4 regions of the Thioalkalivibrio sp. AKL9 genome follow, and region 1 is predicted to be linked to each of the others. Evidence: predicted binding sites of a transcription regulator. Region 1 holds the regulator's gene; each other region holds the start of a gene.
What was found. The regulator sigma-54, encoded in region 1, starts transcription at its own class of promoters, with help from an activator protein. The targets are predictions, from matches to a motif close to TGGCANGNTNCNTGCTT.
Positions count from the first base shown of each region.

Region 2: a site for sigma-54 is predicted at 2,406-2,422, ahead of D573_RS0101940 (TonB-dependent copper receptor). Genes of this name have one in related genera too.
Region 3: a site for sigma-54 is predicted at 2,578-2,594, ahead of glnL (nitrogen regulation protein NR(II)). Genes of this name have one in related genera too.
Region 4: a site for sigma-54 is predicted at 2,967-2,983, ahead of flgB (flagellar basal body rod protein FlgB). Genes of this name have one in related genera too.

Region 1 covers NZ_KB905105.1:47,544-52,314, forward strand. Annotated here, with positions in the region: gene lptA (lipopolysaccharide transport periplasmic protein LptA) at 1-222, shown strand, start outside; gene lptB (LPS export ABC transporter ATP-binding protein) at 219-989, shown strand; gene D573_RS0104150 (RNA polymerase factor sigma-54) at 1,078-2,562, shown strand; gene hpf (ribosome hibernation-promoting factor, HPF/YfiA family) at 2,579-2,917, shown strand; gene D573_RS0104160 (PTS sugar transporter subunit IIA) at 2,921-3,388, shown strand; gene hprK (HPr(Ser) kinase/phosphatase) at 3,437-4,468, shown strand; gene rapZ (RNase adapter RapZ) at 4,476-4,771, shown strand, end outside.
Region 2 covers NZ_KB905103.1:387,208-391,978, forward strand. Annotated here, with positions in the region: gene D573_RS0101935 (copper chaperone PCu(A)C) at 1-333, opposite strand, end outside; gene D573_RS0101940 (TonB-dependent copper receptor) at 387-2,369, opposite strand; gene D573_RS0101945 (sigma-54-dependent Fis family transcriptional regulator) at 2,703-3,635, shown strand; gene D573_RS0101950 (GGDEF domain-containing protein) at 3,688-4,771, opposite strand, start outside.
Region 3 covers NZ_KB905103.1:329,252-334,022, forward strand. Annotated here, with positions in the region: gene ntrC (nitrogen regulation protein NR(I)) at 33-1,469, opposite strand; gene glnL (nitrogen regulation protein NR(II)) at 1,469-2,566, opposite strand; gene D573_RS0101685 (DUF4124 domain-containing protein) at 2,755-3,411, opposite strand; gene D573_RS0101690 (hypothetical protein) at 3,514-4,368, opposite strand; gene D573_RS0101695 (DUF2782 domain-containing protein) at 4,368-4,763, opposite strand; gene D573_RS0101700 (TIGR00730 family Rossman fold protein) at 4,763-4,771, opposite strand, start outside.
Region 4 covers NZ_KB905112.1:38,926-43,696, forward strand. Annotated here, with positions in the region: gene flgF (flagellar basal-body rod protein FlgF) at 1-23, opposite strand, end outside; gene flgE (flagellar hook protein FlgE) at 56-1,303, opposite strand; gene D573_RS0110220 (flagellar hook assembly protein FlgD) at 1,347-2,021, opposite strand; gene flgC (flagellar basal body rod protein FlgC) at 2,032-2,451, opposite strand; gene flgB (flagellar basal body rod protein FlgB) at 2,479-2,886, opposite strand; gene D573_RS0110235 (protein-glutamate O-methyltransferase CheR) at 3,103-3,918, opposite strand; gene D573_RS0110240 (chemotaxis protein CheV) at 4,122-4,771, opposite strand, start outside.

The DNA.
Region 1 (4,771 bases):
GAAACCGGAGAGATGCGCATTGCCACCGCCCTGCGCATCGACTACCTGCTGAACGAAGACCGCATGATCCTCACCGACCAGGCCCATGTGATCACCACCAGCGAGGAGGCGCGCGGCAAGCGCATCACCTACGACCTGACGACCGACGTGATCGAGGCCGAACGCGGCGAAGGCGACAGCGAGCGCGTGCGCATCACCATCCAGCCGCGCGACGACGAATGAACGCCACCGCCCCCAGCCCATCCGCCACACCGGCACAAACCAACGACCGCCTGATCGGACGCGAGCTGACCAAGCGCTACGGCCAGCGCACTGTGCTGGACCAGGTGGACGTCGACCTCGCGCCCGGCGAGGTGGTCGGCCTGCTGGGCCCGAACGGGGCCGGCAAGACCACCTGCTTCTACAGCCTGGTCGGGCTGATCCGCCCCAATACCGGACGCATCACCCTGGGCGAACGCGATATCACCCGCGCCCCCATCCATGTGCGCGCGCGCGCCGGCCTCGGCTACCTGCCGCAGGAGGCCTCGATCTTTCGCCGCCTGAGCGTGTGGGACAACCTCCAGGCCGTGCTCGAGCTGCGCCCCGGACTCGATCGCCACGAGCGCCGGCGCATTGGCGATGCGCTGATCGAGGAGTTCCAGCTCGAGACCGTGCGCCACAGCCCGGGCATCGCGCTGTCCGGTGGGGAACGGCGCCGGGCCGAGATCGCCCGCGCCCTCGCCGGGGATCCGCGCTTCATCTGTCTGGACGAGCCCTTCGCCGGGGTGGACCCGATCTCGGTGGGCGACATCCAGGACGTGATTCGGCATCTCGCCCAGCGCGGCATCGGCGTACTGATCTCCGATCACAACGTGCGCGAGACCCTCGGCATCTGCCACAGGGCCTATATTCTGAGCGAGGGACGCCTGCTCGCCGCCGGTACACCGGACGAGCTGCTGGCCGATCCCCAGGTGCGCCGGGTCTATCTCGGCGAGAACTTCCGCCTGTGAAAGCGCCCCATATGCGGCCCGGTCGGTGCACAAACCACAAGGCAGGCTTTAAGATTCCATCAATGCCCACCCTCGCCCCGCATACCCGATGCTGAAACCCGGCCTGAATCTGCAGCTGGGTCAGACGCTGACCATGACCCCGCAACTGCAGCAGGCGATCCGCCTGTTGCAGCTGTCCACGCTCGAGCTCCAGGTGGAGATCCAGCAGGCGCTGGAGAGCAACCCCATGCTCGAACAGGTCGAGGACGAAGATGCCGAGGCCGACACCGAGCGCCTGAACCAGGACGGCGAGCTGGTGGAAGGCGATCGCATGGAGGCCACCACTACCAGCGACGACGTGATCCCCGAGGAACTGACGACCGACAGCCGCTGGGACGACATCTACGAGCCGGCCCCGACGCCCAACAAGGGCGTGGATGACCGCGACCCGCTGGAAAACACCAGCGACGACGACGGTGAGGGCCTGCAGGATCACCTGCTGTGGCAGCTGCACCTGAGCCATCTGACACCCCGCGACCAGCGCATCGGGGCGGCCCTGATCGACGCCATCAGCCCCGACGGCTATCTCGAGGGTGACCTGGAAACCCTGGCCGAGACCATCAGCCGAGGCGAGGATGAAACCGTCGGCGTCGACGAGGTCGAGGCAGTGCTCCACTGGATTCAGCAGTGCGACCCGCTGGGGGTCGGCGCGCGGAACCTGCGGGAGTGCCTGGAGATCCAGCTACGCGAACTGGCCCCGGACGCCCCGGCCCGCGAGGCCGCACGGGCGATCCTGGAACACGGCATGGACAGCCTGGGCAAGCGCGACTACAAGGCCCTGCAGCGCCAGTCCGGCGTACGCGACCCGGACGAACTGGCCCGCGCACTGGATCTGATCCGCACCCTGAACCCGCGCCCCGGCGCACAGATCAGCTCCGCCACCTCGGAATACGTGGTCCCGGATGTCTACGTGCGCCATAGCGCCGAGGGCTGGCGCGTGGAGCTGAATCCGGAGATCGCACCGCGCATCCGCATCAACGACCTCTACGCCGGCATGGTGCGCCAGGTCTCGGATGCCCGCGACAGCGCCTTTATGCGCGATCAGCTGCAGGAGGCACGCTGGTTCCTGAAGAGCCTGCACAGCCGCAACGACACCCTGCTGCGGGTCGCCGAGGCGATCGTCCACCGCCAGCAGGGCTTTCTCGAGCATGGCGACGTCGCGATGCAGCCATTGATCCTGCGCGACATTGCCGAGACCCTGGAGATGCACGAATCGACCATCTCGCGGGTTACCACGCAGAAATACATGCACACCCCGCGCGGGGTCTTCGAGTTCAAGTATTTCTTCTCCAGCCATGTCGGCACGAACGATGGCGGCGAGTGTTCCGCCACCGCCATCCGTGCCATGATTCGCGAATTGATTGGCGACGAACCCCCGAACAAGCCGCTCAGCGATGCCCGGCTCGCCCAGGTCCTGTCGGACCGGGGCATCAACGTAGCGCGCCGCACCGTGGCCAAGTACCGCGAGGCGATGCACATCCCTTCATCCAGCGAACGCCGGCAGATGGCCTCGATGCCCACCGGCAGCAAGTAACCAAGGAGTCCTGACCATGCAGATCAACCTGACCGGCCACCACGTGGACATCACCGACGCCCTGCGCGACTACGTCAACGAGAAGTTCGCGAAGCTGGAGCGCCACTTCGACAAGGTCATCGACGTCCACGTCGTGCTGACCCACGAGAAGACCCGGAATCAGCACAACCAGGCCGAAGCGAATCTCCAGGTCAGCGGCAATCACATCCACGCCGAGGCCTCTCACGAGGACATGTATGCCGCGATCGACGCGCTGATCGACAAAGTCGACCGTCAGCTGATCAAGCACAAGGAAAAGGTCAAGGACCACCACCGCGCCGAAGGTGCCCAGCGCAACCGCGAGCAGGCCTCCTGATCCATGACGATTGCCGAGTTGATCACCCCCGAGCGCATTGGCCTGCAACCCGAGTGCTCCAGCCAGAAACGGGCCCTGGAGGCCCTGGCGGACCTCCTCGCCGGCGGAGGTGACGGCACGGGACCGGGGAGCAACGCGATCTTCGAGGCCCTGTCCGCACGCGAAAAACTCGGATCCACCGGTCTCGGCCATGGGGTTGCGATTCCCCATGGCCGCCTGGCCGATCTCGAGGCGCCGCGCGTGGCCGTGCTGCGCCTGGAAAAGGGCGTCGACTTCGACGCCATGGATCACGAGCCGGTCGATATCCTGATCGCACTGCTGGTCCCGGAGGCCGCCACCGGCGACCACCTCGACCTGCTGGCCCAGCTCGCCCGCGGCCTGTCGCAGCCAGACACCATCGGAGCGCTGCGCCGGGCCGGGGACGCGGCGGCCCTGGAACAGGAACTCGTGCGCCGCTTCAGCGAGGACTAAGCCCGTGGAACCCGCCTCCAGCCGCGATTCCGGCGCGCAGCGTCTGCCATGAACGAGGCGCTGGGAGAAGGCGGGATCGCCCGCGACATCAACGTGGAGAGCCTGATCCAGGCCATGGGAAACCGCCTGGATCTTCGCTTCGTGCACGGCGAACATGCAGCACCCGACCGCAAGCTGGTCGGCGACGACGGGGACGACCTGCCACTGGCCGGCCATCTCAACCTGATCCGGCCCAACCGCATCCAGATCATCGGCGACTTCGAGGCCCGCTACATCTCCAGCCTCAGCGCCACCCAGTGCAACGACCTGATCCTGGAGATGGCCCGCACCGGGACCACCGCGGTGATCTTCGCCGAGGACACCTGTCCGTTCTCGGAGATGCCCGACGCCCCGCAGGAGGCGCTGCCGCTGATCCTGTGCTCCAGCACCAGCAGTCACGAGATCATCTCGCTGCTGCGCTATTTCCTGCAGCAGCGCCTGGCCCATTTCGAGGTGCGCCACGGCGTGTTCATGGAGATCCTCGGGATCGGGGTGCTGATCAGCGGCGCCTCCAGCGTCGGCAAGAGCGAGGTCGCACTGGAACTGATCTCGCGCGGGCATCGCCTGATCGCCGACGATGCCCCCGAATTCGCGCGCATTGCGCCCGACATCGTGCGCGGCCACTGCCCGGCCCTGCTCCAGGACCTGCTCGAGGTGCGCGGTCTTGGGGTGCTTAACATCCGCGCCATGTACGGCGATTCCGCGATCAAGGGCGGCAAGTACCTGCGCCTGATCATCGACCTGCGCGATCATGGCGAACCCTCGCCGGTCCCCGATGACCGGCTGAACGGGCGCCGCGGCGAGATCGATATCCTCGGCCTGCGCGTCCCCTTGATCAGCCTGCCGATCGCGCCGGGGCGCAACATCGCAGTGATGATCGAGGCGGCCGTGCGCAACCACATGCTGCACATGCAGGGCTATATCGCTGGCGACGACCTGCGCGCACGCCAGCGCCGCCAGATGAGCGGCGAGACGGAGGAGCCGCCCTACCATCGCGCGGTGCCCGCCAATACGGTCCCCAACCCGGACCCGGAGGGCTGAATCGGCCATGCGCCTGCTAATCGTCAGTGGCCTGTCCGGGTCCGGCAAGACCGTGGCCCTGCACACCCTGGAGGATGCCGGCTACTTCTGCGTCGACAACCTCCCGCTGCCGCTGCTGCCGGACCTGATCAACCAGGTCCGGCAGGGCCACTACGACACCGAGACCGACCGCCATCTGGCCGTGGGCGTGGATGTACGCAGCGGCCTGGAGGCCCTGGAAGGGTTCTCCGTTCTCCTGGCGCAACTACGGGCGGACGGGGTGCAGGTGGAGGTCCTGTTCCTGCAGGCGGCCAGCGAGGTGCT
Region 2 (4,771 bases), on a different contig from region 1:
AATGGTGATTGATGGAACCTCGCGCATGCGCATGACGCCGTGCTCGTCCTCGACGTGGTCGTGCAACTCGGTGACCGCAGCCACCGGCGACTCAGCGGAAACGATCTCGATGTCGCGATCGGTGGTGTTGCGCAGGGTCAGATAGGCCGCAGTACTCGGCATCGTCGGCGGCATCAGCCGCACCCACGGCTGGCCCTCGAGTTTGATGCCGTCCGGGCAGTCGCAGGCAGCATGCTCTGCAGCGTCATGGGTCGGCTCGGAAGCCACCGGGGTTGCCGCGCACAACAGGCCCACAAGCGCCAGTCCGCTCAGCGTTCGGTACAGAGGGATCATCGTTTTTCTCCTTGGGTAAGGCCGGACCAGCCGGAGCCGCGTCCGGCGATCGATCAAAATTCCACGGTCCACTTCGCCCAGAGGGTACGGCCTGGCTCGTTGATCGGCTGGGTGCTGGCTCCGAGATCGGCCGTACCGCGCTGGATGTGTTCGCTGTAAGTGCGATCGAACAGGTTGTCCACACCCAGCATCACCCGCGATCCGGAGGACACCTCCATGCCAGCGTACATCGCGGCGGTGGCAGAACCGGGGGTTTCTTCCTGGTCGAGGCTGTAGATGGTTCCATGGCCGGGATGAATCCGGTCCTGACGTGCGACACCTCGTACCTGGGCCCCGGCAAAGCGCCCGCCGGACTGGTACTCCAGGGCCAGGGTCATTTCAGCCGGCGGCGTCTGCGCGAGGGGCACACCATCGGTATCGTTGCTGGAGCGAACCCAGGCGGCACTGGCGCGCGCCGTCCAACGTGAGTTCATGGCCCAGGCAAGATCCATCTCGGCGCCATAGGTGGTGGCGTCCACGTTGCGCGCAGCCGGGGCCTCGTTGGCGATCAGGATGTAGTCGTCGTACTTGCCGTAGAACACGGCGACCGAGCCGGTGAGACCCCCGCGATGAACCTGCAAACCCGCATCCAGCTGGGTCAGGTTCTCGGTGTCGAGATCAAACACGCGGCGGCGTTCCCAGAAGTCAGCGGCACGCTCGGCGCGCCCCAGACCGACGTGCCAGCTTGCCGGGGCCGCATGGAGATCCTGCTCGTAACGCAGGAACCCGCTGGTCTGGTGAGTACGGTCGTGTTCCCCGGCCGCGGCCCCGCCGAAACCGTTGGCGGCCTGTGCCTCGGCCCGCGACCGGTCGGCACGCAGGCCAGTGACCAGGCGCTGGTAGTCCGAGAACGGGTATTCCAGCTCCGCGAACACGCCGGCATCCCGGAATCGGGCGGTATCCTGGCGCGGGACATCGCGCCAGCCGAGGGCCTCCATACCCATCAGGCGATTGCCCCGGTGCCGGTTGCGCTGGTGCTCGAGCCCGGCATGCAGCAGCACATCGCTCGGCAGGGCGAAGTCGGCAGCGATGCGCGCGCCGGTGGTCACGCGATCAGGGTAGCTGACCATTGGCATGTTCGGCGGCTCGCGCAAGCTATAGTTGTCCATCACATGGTCGATCTCGTTGTAGAACACCCGGGCCTCGACCTGATCCAACCACGGCGTGATGCGCTCGCGCGTCAGCGCTAGGCTGTAGCCGGTTCGTTCGAACTGCGTGCCGTCCATGCCGCGGTCGTCGTAGGCCGCCTCAGCATCCGAGCGGTCGAGGGTGAGTTCCACCAGGGTGTCGGCATCCGGCCGCCAGCCGAAGATCCCGGTGCCGCTCCAGCGCGAGTACTGCGAGTGCACCGTGTTGCCGTCGCCGTCCTTGTAATCGGCCTGATCGGACAGGGTGCCGATGCCGCGGATGTAGCCCTGCTCGCTGCCAGTGGCAACATCGGTGATCAGGTCGAAACGGTCGAAGCGCCCGACGGTGATCCCGGCAAAACCGGTCACACCGCCGTCGGCATCGAACACCGGGGCATCCCGCTCGAAACGCACCGTGCCGGCGGGATTGGCGCCATACCGCACGGTCTGGGGACCCTTGCGCACCTCAATGCGGTCGAAGGCCTGCGGATATGCGTAGGCGGTGGGCGGATCCATGCGTCCGCCGCAGCCGCCAAGGATTAGGTCATCGTCCAGCAGGATGGCCAGCCGCGAGCCACCCAGACCGCGCAACTCCGGATCGCCGCTGGTGCCACCCTTGCGGCTGACCGCGAAGCCGGGGATGGACGCTAGGTACGAACCTCCATCGTGTGCCGGCAACGGCAGGCGTGGCTGGCGTGGGTCGGTGGTGACCACGCCGGGCCCTTCCATTGCCGGTGCGGTGATCACCACCGGCGGCAAAAGGACGGCCGCTGGTTCGGACGTCCCATCGGCCAACGACGCACTGGGCCACATGGGTACACTGGCCCCCAGTACCATAGCCAGTGCGCGGCGCAGCGTTACATTCAGCATTACTACCTCTCCCTTGTCGTGATATCGAAGGCATCAGAGCAAGGGCCAGGCCAAACCGGTCAAGCGGCGGGCCATCGAATGCAGCGCTATGAATTGGCATGATTTTTTGGCAGACGGGCAACCGCAGGGGCTATAAACGGGTTCACCCGCATGTGGCATTTGCCACAGGGCACGGGTGATATCGCACATGCGCCAGCGATCTGGTTTGTCAGTACTCGCGGGGATAGGCAGGCTATATTGAAGGCAATCCACAGGAACTGCCGGCCACGGCGGCTGGCTGAATAGGTACGGACGGTGGGGATAGAAACCAGATCCGATCAGACGGGTGCTGAAATCATCGGCAATTCCCCGGAACTGCAGGCCGTGCTGCGCCAGGTCAGCATGGTGGCGGCCACCGATGCCACCGTGTTGGTGCTCGGCGAAAGTGGTACCGGCAAGGAGCGACTGGCGCGGCGCATTCATGCACAGAGCCGACGCCCGGACGGGCCGCTGGTAACGTTGAACTGTGCGGCCCTGCCCGCAGAACTGGTCGAATCGGAGCTGTTCGGCCACCGGCGCGGGGCCTTTACCGGTGCCAACTCCCACCAGACCGGGCTGGTACAGCAAGCGGCTGGGGGCACGTTATTCCTCGACGAGATCGCCGAGCTGCCGGCTGGGGCGCAGGCCAAGCTGCTGCGGTTCCTAGAGGCCGGGGAATGCCAACCCCTGGGCGCGGGGACGACCGAACACGTGGACGTGCGCGTGATCGCCGCCACCCATCAGGACCTGCATGCGTGGGTCGGTGCCGGACAGTTCCGCGCTGATCTCTATTACCGCCTGCAGGTGGTGCCACTGGAGATGCCGCCGCTGCGCCTGCGCCAGGGCGATATCCCGCTGCTCACCGAGCACTTTCGCAACACGCTGGCCGCCCACCATGGACTGACGCCGCCGACCTTTGCGCCAGCGCTGCGCAGGTGGCTGGCCCAATGGCCATGGCCGGGCAATGTCCGCGAGCTGAAGAACCTAGTGGAGCGCTGCGTGATCTTCATGCCGGGCCAGCAGGTGGCGCCGGGCGACATCCCAGACCACTGGATGCAGCTGCCGCCGGATCAGGCTGGTGGGCCGTGGGTTATCCCCCCGGGCGGATTGAGTCTGGAACGGGTGGAAATGGAGCTGATCCGTCAGGCGCTGGAACAGACCCGCGGCAACCGTTCGCGCGCCGCGCGCCTGCTGGGACTGACCCGCGACACGTTGTTGTACCGCATGAAGAAGCACGCCATCGGCTAGGTAACCACCTGAGAGCTGACAGACCCGCGGTCCCGGGTGGAGTGGGGCCGGGTCAGGCGCCCCGGAAACGGTTGCGGCCGGCTGACTTGGCAGCGTAAAGCGCGTCATCGGCGTGTGCGAGGATCACGTCGGGGGACTCGCCCGGTGCGGCAAGGTGGCCCCCGGCGCTGAAGGTGAGTGCCGTCTCCCCGGGCACGTCGACCGATGCGGCCGCCTCGACCAGAGCGGTGCCCATGGCATTCATGCGTTCGCTGTCGCACGGAAACAGCAGAACCAGGAACTCGTCGCCACCCCAGCGGGCCACCCGGTCCTCCGGGCCGAGGGCCCCGCGCAGTTTGTCGGCGACCCGCGACAGGGCCTCGTCACCCGCGGCATGTCCGTGGTTGTCGTTCAGGGGCTTGAAGTGGTCGAGGTCGAGATAGATCACGCCGAACGGGTCACCCGAATGCCGGGCGCGCTGGACGTGGTCGTCCAGCAGTTCGTCCATGCCGCGACGGTTGATGAGCCCGGTTAGCGGATCCTTCCGAGCCAGTCGGTGGAGGGCCTCGGTGCGTTCGCGCACCTTGCTCTCGAGGTCGCGCGTCTGTTCGCGGATGGCGTCGGCCATGCCCTGGTAGTGGCGGATCAGCCGGCCCATTTCGCCACGTCCATCGGGCAGCTCTACCGGCCTCAGGTCGCCTGACTGAATGCGAGCCATCGCCTGTTCCAGGGCAGTGGCCGGACGCAGGATCAGACGCTGCAATGCCAAATGGAACAGCAGCAGAGCGATCAGCAGGGTAAGGCCGAACACCACAAGCACCGGTGCGAAGTGGCGTACCGGCATGACCTCGTCGAGGTCCAGCAGGGTAATTTCGTACCAGCCCAGCGATGGAAGGTAGGCAATTCCGGCCAGCTGGCGCTGGCCATCGACCTGCACGAAGTCGGCTCGCACCTCGCCTTCCGGATCCGGGAGGTTGCGCAGCTCCTCCATCATTGCCTGGAGACGTTCCCGATCACGCGGGCGGTCCAGTAGCCGGTCCACGGTGCTTTTCTGCCCCTCCGGCTGGACCAGGCTGGCGAATTCGATGAACTCCGGATCGCGGTAGAGCTGGATGGCCCCGCTGAAGTCGGCGAACAGGGTGGTAATGCCAGGCTGG
Region 3 (4,771 bases), on a different contig from region 1:
TGCCCTTCTTCGTGCCTTCGCGGTGAAAAGACCTACTCGTCGTCGAGGCCGAGTTCCTGGATCTTGCGGGTGAGGGTGTTGCGGCCCCATCCAAGCAGGGCGGCCGCCTGCTGGCGGTGACCACCGGTCGCGTTCAGGGCCTCGCGGATCACCGTGCGTTCCATCTGCGGCAAGACCGAGCCCAGCAGGTCGTGATCGCCGCGCTGCCAGTGCTGACGGGCGACCTGGGCGAGTTCGGCGGTCCAGTCCCGCGGGCCGGCAGCGACACGGACCGGGGCACTCCCGGGCTCGGCACGGCTCTCGGTCGGCTGGTGCAACTCGGCCGGCAGGTCATCCAGGTGCACTTCGCGGCCCGACGCCATCACGGTGAGCCAGCGGCAGGTGTTTTCCAGCTGGCGGACGTTCCCCGGCCACGGCAAACGCTGCAGCTCCGCGACCACCTCGGGGCGCATGGTCTTGGCCTCTACCCCCAGTTCCTGAGCGACCTCGGCCATGAAGTGCTGCACCAGCAACGGGATATCCTCCGGCCGCTCGCGCAGGGAGGGCACGTGGATGCGGATCACGTTCAGGCGGTGGAACAGATCCTCGCGGAACAAGCCCGCGCGGACGCGTTCTTCCAGGTCCTGGTGGGTCGCGGCGATGATGCGCACGTCCACCCGGATCGGGGTATGGCCGCCCACACGGTAGAACGTGCCATCGGACAGCACCCGCAACAGACGCGTCTGCAGGTCGAACGGCATATCGCCGATCTCGTCGAGGAACAGGGTGCCGCCGTCGGCCTGCTCGAAGCGGCCCTTGCGACTCTGGTTGGCCCCGGTGAACGCGCCGCGTTCGTGACCGAACAGTTCGCTTTCCAGGAGATCCTTGGGGATGGCCGCGGTGTTCAGCGCGATCAACGGCTGGTCGGCGCGCGGGCTGTGCTGGTGCAGGGCCCGCGCGACCAGCTCCTTGCCGGTACCGGACTCGCCATTGATCAGCACGGTGATATTGCTGCGCGAGAGCCGCCCGATGGCACGGAACATCTCCTGCATGGCCGGGGCCTCGCCGATGATCGGGGTCTCCTCGATCTCGGGACCGGCGGGGCCGTTCTCCTGCCCGGCACGGCGCGCCTCCAGCGCGCGCTGCACCAGGGCCACGGCCTCGTCCACGTCGAACGGCTTGGGCAGGTACTCGAAGGCCCCGGTCTGGTAGGCGCCCACCGCACTCTCCAGATCGGAGAAGGCGGTCATGATGATGACCGGCGGCGGATCCGGGCGAGTCTGCATGCGAGCAAGGAAATCCAGCCCGTTCAGGCCCGGCATGCGGATGTCGGCGACGATGGTGTCCGGGACCGGATCGCGCTCGAGCGCCGCCCAGGCAGCGTCCGCGGTCTCGAAGCCGCGCACGGCGATCGCGTGACGCTGGAGGGCGCGTTCCAGCACCCAGCGAATCGAGTCGTCGTCGTCAATGATCCAGACGATGGGTTCCATCAGTGCGTCTCCTCCCGGCCCTGGGGGGAATCAATAGGAAGCAGGATGTCGAATGAGGTCGCCCCCGGGCGCGAATGGCATTCGATCAAGCCGTCATGCAGCTGGATCAGGCTCTGGGCAATCGGCAGCCCCAGCCCGGTGCCCTCGGCGCGCCCGGTGACCATCGGGAAAAAGATGCGTTCGCGGATCTCCTCCGGGATGCCGGGACCGTTGTCGCGCACACTCAGTTTGGCCACCAGCCGGTGGCGCTTCCCGGAGATCGTGTACTGGCGCAGGATCCGCGAGCTCAGGGTGATCTGCCCCCCGTCTTCCAGTGCATGCACCGCGTTCTGCACCAGGTTGAGGATCGCCTGCACCAGCATGTCGCGATCGGCCTGCACGTCGGGAATACTGGGGTCGTAGTCGCCGCGGATCTTCAGCCCCAGCGGCAGTTGCACGCTGACCAGGCCCCGGACGTGCTCCAGGACCTCGTGCAGATTGACGGCCTCGCGCCGCGGCATGTTGTTCGGCCCCAGCATGCGGTCGACCAGGCTGCGCAGGCGGTCCGCCTCGCGAATGATGATCTGGGTGTATTCCTTGAGGCCCGAGTCGTCCAGCTCGCTGGCGAGCAACTGCGCCGCGCCGCGCAGCCCGCCCAGCGGGTTCTTGATCTCGTGCGCCAGCCCACGGGTCACTGCACGGGTGATCGCCTGCTGCTTCTGCAACTGTTCCTCGCGGCTGATGCGCTCGTGGCGATCGATGGCGTTCAGTTCGAACAGCAGCTGGCCCGGCCGCTCGCCGGCGGCGTGCAGTGGCGTGATGATCACGTCGGCCAGGAAGCTGTCGGCTCGGAGGGGCTCCATCTGACGGGCACGCAGCGTGATCGGCTGATCCAGGGTCAGCGCCGAACGCAGGCGGTTGGCCAGATTCCGGTCCAGCTTGAGCCATTGCCCCAGTCCGTGGCCGACGATGCGTTCGCGACTAAGCCCGAGCAGGACCTCGGCCGCACTGTTCAGGCTGAGCAGGCGCAGTTCCGCATCGGTCACCAGCACGGCCGTGGAGAGGTCGTCCCACCAGGGCGGGGTGGTCATACCGGGATTGGCAGCGGGCGTAGTCATCGAAAGGCCTCAAGCAGGAATCGCGCCAAGCGAAAATCGCCGGGCGGGACGCTGAAGCCGAGGGCTGCGTCACACCAGAAGCCTGGCCGCCGACACCCTTGAAACCGAAACGCCCCAGAGTGGTGCAATAATAGCACCAATCTGGGGCGTCAACCGCACCACTTCGGTGCGCTATGCGAGTGCCGGCGTCAATTCGGGCCAGGCGTCACCGGCTGCGGCGCCCGGGGAGCCTGCGGTGCCTGCGGTGCCTGCGGTGCTCCGCCCGACGGAAACTGCTGGGGCCGTTGCTGCTGTTGCTGACTGCGCGGGATGGCCATGCGCAGCACGTTGAACTCGATGGTATCGCTGGCGCCCAGTTCCTGACCCGACTCGTCCACGACCCGCGCCTGCAGGGTATAGGCACCGCGGTTCAGGCCCTGGAAGGTCGCGCTCGTCGAGGCCCCCTCGCCGGCAGCCTCCCCGTCCAGCAACCAGACCACACGGTGACCGGCATCGGCGTCAAGCGCCGGTTCAATCTCGAGCTCCGCGGTCACATTGCCATCGTTCGCCCGCACGCCCTCGCCATCCCCCGGCCGCGCGATAGCGACCCGCTGGTAGGCACCCTCCGCTTCGGGCTGACCGCGCGGGCGCACGGGGCGCTCGAGGATCTCGCGCGCGCCCTCCAGCGGCACGCCCCGCATCGGCTCACGCACATCGACCGATTCGCTACGGCTCCCCTCGGGGGGGCGGTCGCCGAAGTGGACATTGCCTTGATCGTCGGTCCAGCGATAGACGTCGGCACTCAGGAGCGCAGGGGCGAGAAGGGCGGCCAGGGGCAACGCCAGCCAGACAGCGATTCGGAACATGGGCTTTCCTCCTTGGAAGGCACGGATCCACGACCCCGCCTCGTTGTGTTTGCGAACGACTGGCCCAGGCGCCCCACACGTCAGTGCGGGCCGACTGGGCCCTCAAGCCGCGGCGCGAACCCAGATACCCTGCAAGCGAGCCGCTTCTGCCTGAAGGGCTGCCAGCCGTTCGCGCTCGGTGCGCCCATCGGCCCCGGCCTCCAGTGCGGCAAGCCAGTCGTCCAGCGCAGCCAGGCGCAGCAGGGTTGGCGCCGCCCCTCGCTCGATGGCGGTCAACGGCCGCCGTCCGTTATATCCGGACAGCAACGCCCGGTAGCCCTCGGCATCCGGCCGCCCCGCGTCATCCACGGCGACCGCCAGGGCGAGCCGTGCAACCTGCCAGAAGGCCGGCACCGGCGCGGGCGGGAGGACCAGATCGGCCAGGCCGGCGCCCTCCGGATAGATGCGGACCGTCTGCCAGACGCTTCCCGCCAGCGGCAGGTCCTCGAAACGGTACAGCCCCTGATGGTGCAGCTCGGTATCCAGGATCGTCCGCGATTCGGCATCCAGCGAAGACGTGATTGTGTCCGCACGCTCACGCATCCTCTGCTGCAGCACGCCGCGGCGGTAGCCGTCTCCAGCGGGCAGGGCGCCGGCCGTGTGGCGGCCCTGCCAGTCGGCCGCGCGCTCGCCCAGGGCCTCCAGGCTGCCAGGCCCCTCGGCCGCGACCGTGCCCTGAATGGCCTGGCCACGCTCGAGCACCAGGACCACCTGCCCGGCCGCATCATCCGTACCCCGGCCGATCACGCGGCCACAGCCAGCAGGGACCTCGGCGACGGCCTGCTCCAGGGCCGGCGCCGCGGCGGCCGGCAGGCGCAGGCACTGCACCGGCCGGCCGTCGAGTTCCGGCCCCTCGGGACCGACCGTCAGTGCCAGATCGGCAAGCTCGCCGCAGCGCTGAATTTCGGATTCATTCATTACCATCGGAAAATCACCCAGGACGGGGGTACAAAGTCGGGATCCAGCTCGTTGCGGCGACCATCCAGCGTGCCATCGCCGGTGGTATCAATCAGGTAGTAGGTCGGGCCGACCGCGGGCGTAACCTCGACCATGACCAGCTCGCCCCCCATGCGGTACTCGCGCCGCGTCTCGCCATCGCGCTCGATAATGATGATGTCGGCTCCTTCCAGGGAGCGCTGCTCGCGGGCGCGCTCGTCCAGCACCGGAGGCGACGGGTCGGCAGCCTCGTCCAGTTCCGGCGGCGGCGGGGCACCCCCCCACTCGCGGTCTTCCTGCGCCAGCGCCAAACCGGGCACCAGCAGCAGGGCCGCCAGCAGCGACAGGGGCAGGCTCAGGCGGATCGGGGGCATCATCACAGCTC
Region 4 (4,771 bases), on a different contig from region 1:
GCGATGTACAGAAATCGATCCATGCTCAAGCCCTCTTCAGCGTCTCATCCGGGACTTAACGGATGTTGATGATCGTCTGGGTGACCTGATCGGCCGTGGAGATCGTCTGCGCGTTCGCCTGGAAGTTGCGCTGCGCGGTGATCAGATTCACCAGCTCCTGGGCAATATCCACGTTGGAGGCCTCCAGCGCACCGGCCTGGATGGTCCCCAGGTTGCCGGTCCCGGGCGCCGCAAACACTGGCTCACCAGCGGCAAAGGTCTCGGCCCAGTTGTTGTTCCCCAGCTGCTCCAGCCCCTGCGGATTGGTGAAGTTGGCCATCGCCACCTGACCCAGCACCGTCGACTGACCATTGGTAAAGCGGGCGAACACCACACCTGAGTCGTCGATGTCCACACCGGTCAAGCGCCCCGAGGCAAAGCCGTCTTGATTCAGGTCGTTGACCGAATAGTCACCGCCATACTGGGTGGTTCCGGCAAAGTCGATATCAACGTCCAGACCCGCCGCGCCATTCGGAAAATCAGGCGTGGTGAAACCGAATTCGGTCGGATCGTCCAGCGTTCCAGAATCATTAAAAGTTAGGTCGAACGGCCCCGCATCGAAGACCACTGGGTCACCCGCAGCATCTACCCCCGCATTGATCCGAGTGTGGGCCTCCCACTGCAGATCGCCGGTCTTGACGAAAAATACATTCGCATCGCGGGCAGTCCCGAGCGAGTCATACGCTGTCAGGGCCGTTGAGAAGCTATAAGTCTCGGGGTCCGCCGGATCGAACAACGCGGGGTCAAGGTCCTCGGCATCGGAACGCAGATTAACAAGGGCCTCGATCTCGCTTGTTGCCTGCGGGGCTGCATCGCCCGTTTGCAGGCGAATATCCTCGAGCTGCCCCGTGTTGAAGCTCGGGTCCGCGCTGTTGGGGTTCTGCGGTGGATACCCCTGCAGCTGTTGCCCCTGGTTATTCACCAGGAACCCGTCGCGATTGACCTGGAATTCACCGGCGCGGGTATAGGCGGTGCTGCCCTGGTCGTTCAGGACGAAGAAGCCCTCGCCGTTGATGGCCAGGTCCAGGCCGTTCTCGGTGAACTCGGTGCGGCCCTGCGAGAACTGCTGGGTCACCGCCTGCAGGCGCGTGCCGGAACCGATCGCCGTCTGGCTGATGCCGCCGAAGCTCTGGGCAAACACGTCACCGAATTCCGCCCGCGAGCGCTTGAATCCGGTGGTCCCCGAGTTGGAGACGTTGTTGCCGGTGGTCTGCAGGTCGGCCTGGGCCGCGTTCAGTCCGCTCAATCCGATATTGAAGGGCATGGGGTGTTTCCTCCGTTAGGGTTCGTTCGACGCGCGCCGGTCGTTAGCCGCCAATCCGCCGTACATCCGAAAAGCTGATCTCGCCCAGGCCTTGCACGGTCAGTGCCAGCCCGGAATCGTTACCCACCGCGACGCTCTCCACGCGGGCATCCAGGAAGGTATCCACGGCCTCGGACTGAGTCCCGGAGCGGGCCGTGGCCTTGAACTCGTAGACGCCCGGGGGTGCGAAGGTCCCGTCGTCGCGCATGCCGTTCCAGCTGAACTCCTGCAAGCCGCTGCCGGCGGCGCCCAGGTTCATGCGGCGGATGCGCTCGCCGTTCGGGCTGTAAACGTCGATCTGCAGCTCCTCCGTGGAGCGATCCAGGTCCACCGCACCCTTGACCATGCCGTCCGGACCCAGCTCGCCGAATTCGACGGGAACCAGTACGTCCTTGCCTACCAGGGAGGCCGCCTGCAGCGTCTGGTTCTGGCCCAGCGACTGCGCCAGCTGCTTGAAGGATTTGGACAGCTCCTCGATGCCGGTTACGGTCGAGAACTGCGCCATCTGGCCCAGGAAGTCGCCGTTGTCCATCGGCTCCATCGGGTCCTGATTCTCCAGCTGGGTCGTCATGAGCTTGAGGAAGTCGGACTGGCCCAGGCGGTCCATGTCCTTGTCCTGTTTCTGCTCGGGGCGCGAGAGGCCCAGGCGATCCAGCAATTCGGGGGATATCTGTGTCATCGATGGCTCCCTAGCCTTGACCGATCTGCAATGTGCGCTGGAGCAGCTGACGCGAGGTCTCCATCACCTCCACGTTGGCTTCGTAATTGCGCGAGGCGGACATCATGTTGGCCATCTCCTCCACCACGCTGATGGCCGGACGGAAGATGTAGCCCTCCTCGTTGGCCTGCGGGTGATGGGGTTCGTAATGCGCATGCGGCGCCGCCTGCGACTCGGTCACGCCGGCCACCCGAACGGCCGTCGACGAACCGTTCGGGTTGGCCTGGTCCATCACGCTCTGGAACAGCACCTGCTTGGCGCGATAGGCCTCGTCGGGGTTGGTCGCGGCGGTGTTCGCGTTGGCCAGGTTCGAGGCCACGGTGTTCAGGCGCACCGACTGCGCCGACAGCGCCGAGGCGGAGGTATTGAACAGACTGAAGAGGTTGCTCACGACATCGATCTCCCGATCAGGTCCGCGTTAGCGGTCGCCCCGCAGGGCTTCGCGGATGCCGGAGACCCGGCGATTGAGGAATTCCAGGCTGCTCTGGTACTGCACCGCGTTCTCGGCAAAGGCAGCCCGCTCCATCTGCGGGTCCACCGTGTTGCCATCCAGCGACGCCTGCGAGGGAACGCGGTAAAGGGCCTCGACCTGCCCGTTCATCGCGCCGGCGTTGGGGTCGAGATGCGCCGCCTGGCTGCGCGCCATGGGCAAGCTATTGCCGCCGCCGGCCGCGGATTCGAGCACCGCACGAAAATCGATATCCCGCGCCTTGTAGTTCGGGGTATCCGCGTTGGCGATGTTGGAGGCCAGCAGCTCCATGCGCTGCGCCCGCACATTCACCGCCTGCGGAGAAATACCCATCGCCTTGTCGAGAGAGAGACTCATCGCTTCCGTCCTGTCCGCCCGTGGCGGACCCTCGCTTGGAGAACGGGGCGCACCGATTGCGACCCTTCGCAGGGGGACTGAAGCAATCGTTATGCCATTCTCGAGCGGCGTGCCGCAGGGGCGCAGGCACAGCGGGCAGCCAGGGGAAGGGATGGAACGACTCGCCGCCCGCATTGCACGGGCGTTCCCGGGAATCAGCCCCGGGGCTGGATTACCTCAGGACTTCAGACGAAGTACCGAGCCGTACTCGGTTCGTACGGTCTCGAAAGCCTGGGTATAGGGCCCTGCGGTCTCGGAAGCGCCAAGAAACAGATACCCGCCCGGATTCATCTGCCGGGCGATAGCGTCAAGAACCTGTCGCTTGGTGTCGCCCGAGAAATAGATCAGCACGTTGCGGCAGAACACCAGGTCGAACTTGCCCAGCGCCGCATAGCTGTCGATCAGGTTGAGCTTCTGAAAGCGACAACGCCGCTGCACATCCGGGATCACCTTGTGGCCATCCGCGACGGTCTCGAAGAAGCGCGCGCGCCGGCTCTCGCTGAGCCCGCGCACGATGCTCAGGCCGTCGTACACGGCCCGCCGCGCATCGTCGAGGATCTTCTCTGACAGGTCCGTGCCCAGAATCGAAACCGGTACCTTCCGGGCCGGCCGCGACTCTTCCCATTCCGAGACCACCATCGAGATCGTATAGGCCTCCTGCCCACTGGAGCAGCCCGCGGACCAGACCTTGATGCTGCCTCCCTTCGCGGCCAGTTCCGGCAACAGCACGTGACGCAGGATCTCGAACGGAAAGCCATCGCGGAACCAGGACGTCTCGTTGGTCGTCATCGCATCGATCACGCGGGTGCGCAGGCGCGGATTCGGGGCCTGCCGCATGGCATGCAGCAGTTCCGGGACGCTCTTGAAGTCAAACTCGTCGAGCAGGCGCGACAGACGACTGGAAACCAGGTACTGGCGGCTGTCGCCCAGCACCAGACCGCAGCAGTCCTGCAGGAAGCGGGAGAACTCCTCGTAGTCGCGGGAATCGATCACCAAGTCATCCCTGAGCGCTGTCCATCGTGATTAGGCATCCTGATGACGAATCCTTGGCCGGGGCCTCTTGGCCGAAAACCGGGGTGATCCCGAAGATCGGGTCGAGTATACGGCGTCGCGCGCATGGCACCATACAGCCCGAGTGGCGGCCACCCGTCGCCGCTCCGGGCTTGCCGAGCGGCAACGCGGTTCCGCCCGACCGGTCATTCGGCCTGTTGATCCGGGCGCCCGGTCTGGTCCAGCACCGCATTCGCCAGCTCGTCGGGATTGAACTTGGACAAAAAGGCATCGGCCCCGGCGCGCTTGACCATATCCGTGTTGAATTCCCCACTCAGTGAGGAGTGCAGCAGCACCCGCAAGTTCTGCAGCGCGGGATTGTCCCGGATGCGCGCGGTCAGGGTGTAGCCATCCATGCGTGGCATCTCGATATCCGAGATCACCAGTTCGACCTGGTCGCCTACCGGCCCTTCCGCGGCCTTCTGCTCAAGGAAGTCCAGTGCTTCCTGGCCATCCTTGAAGACATCGTATTCGAAACCGAGTCCCTTGATCGCCCCCTCGATCTGCTTGCGCGCCACCACCGAGTCATCGACGATCACAACCTTGCGCCCGCTGGCCTCGCGGGCGTTCTCGCGGATGTATGGCGATATCTCGCTGGGCAGCGGGTTCACGATGGAGAGCACCCGTTCGACATCGATAATCTCGACCAGCTTGTTGTCGATCTCCGTGACGGCCACCAGGAAGGATTCGCGCCCGGTTCCGCGCGGGGGCGACTTCACGTCCTGCCAGTTCACGTTGACGATGCGGTCCACGGCCGACACCCAGAAGCCCTGCACCGAACGATTGAACTCGGTGA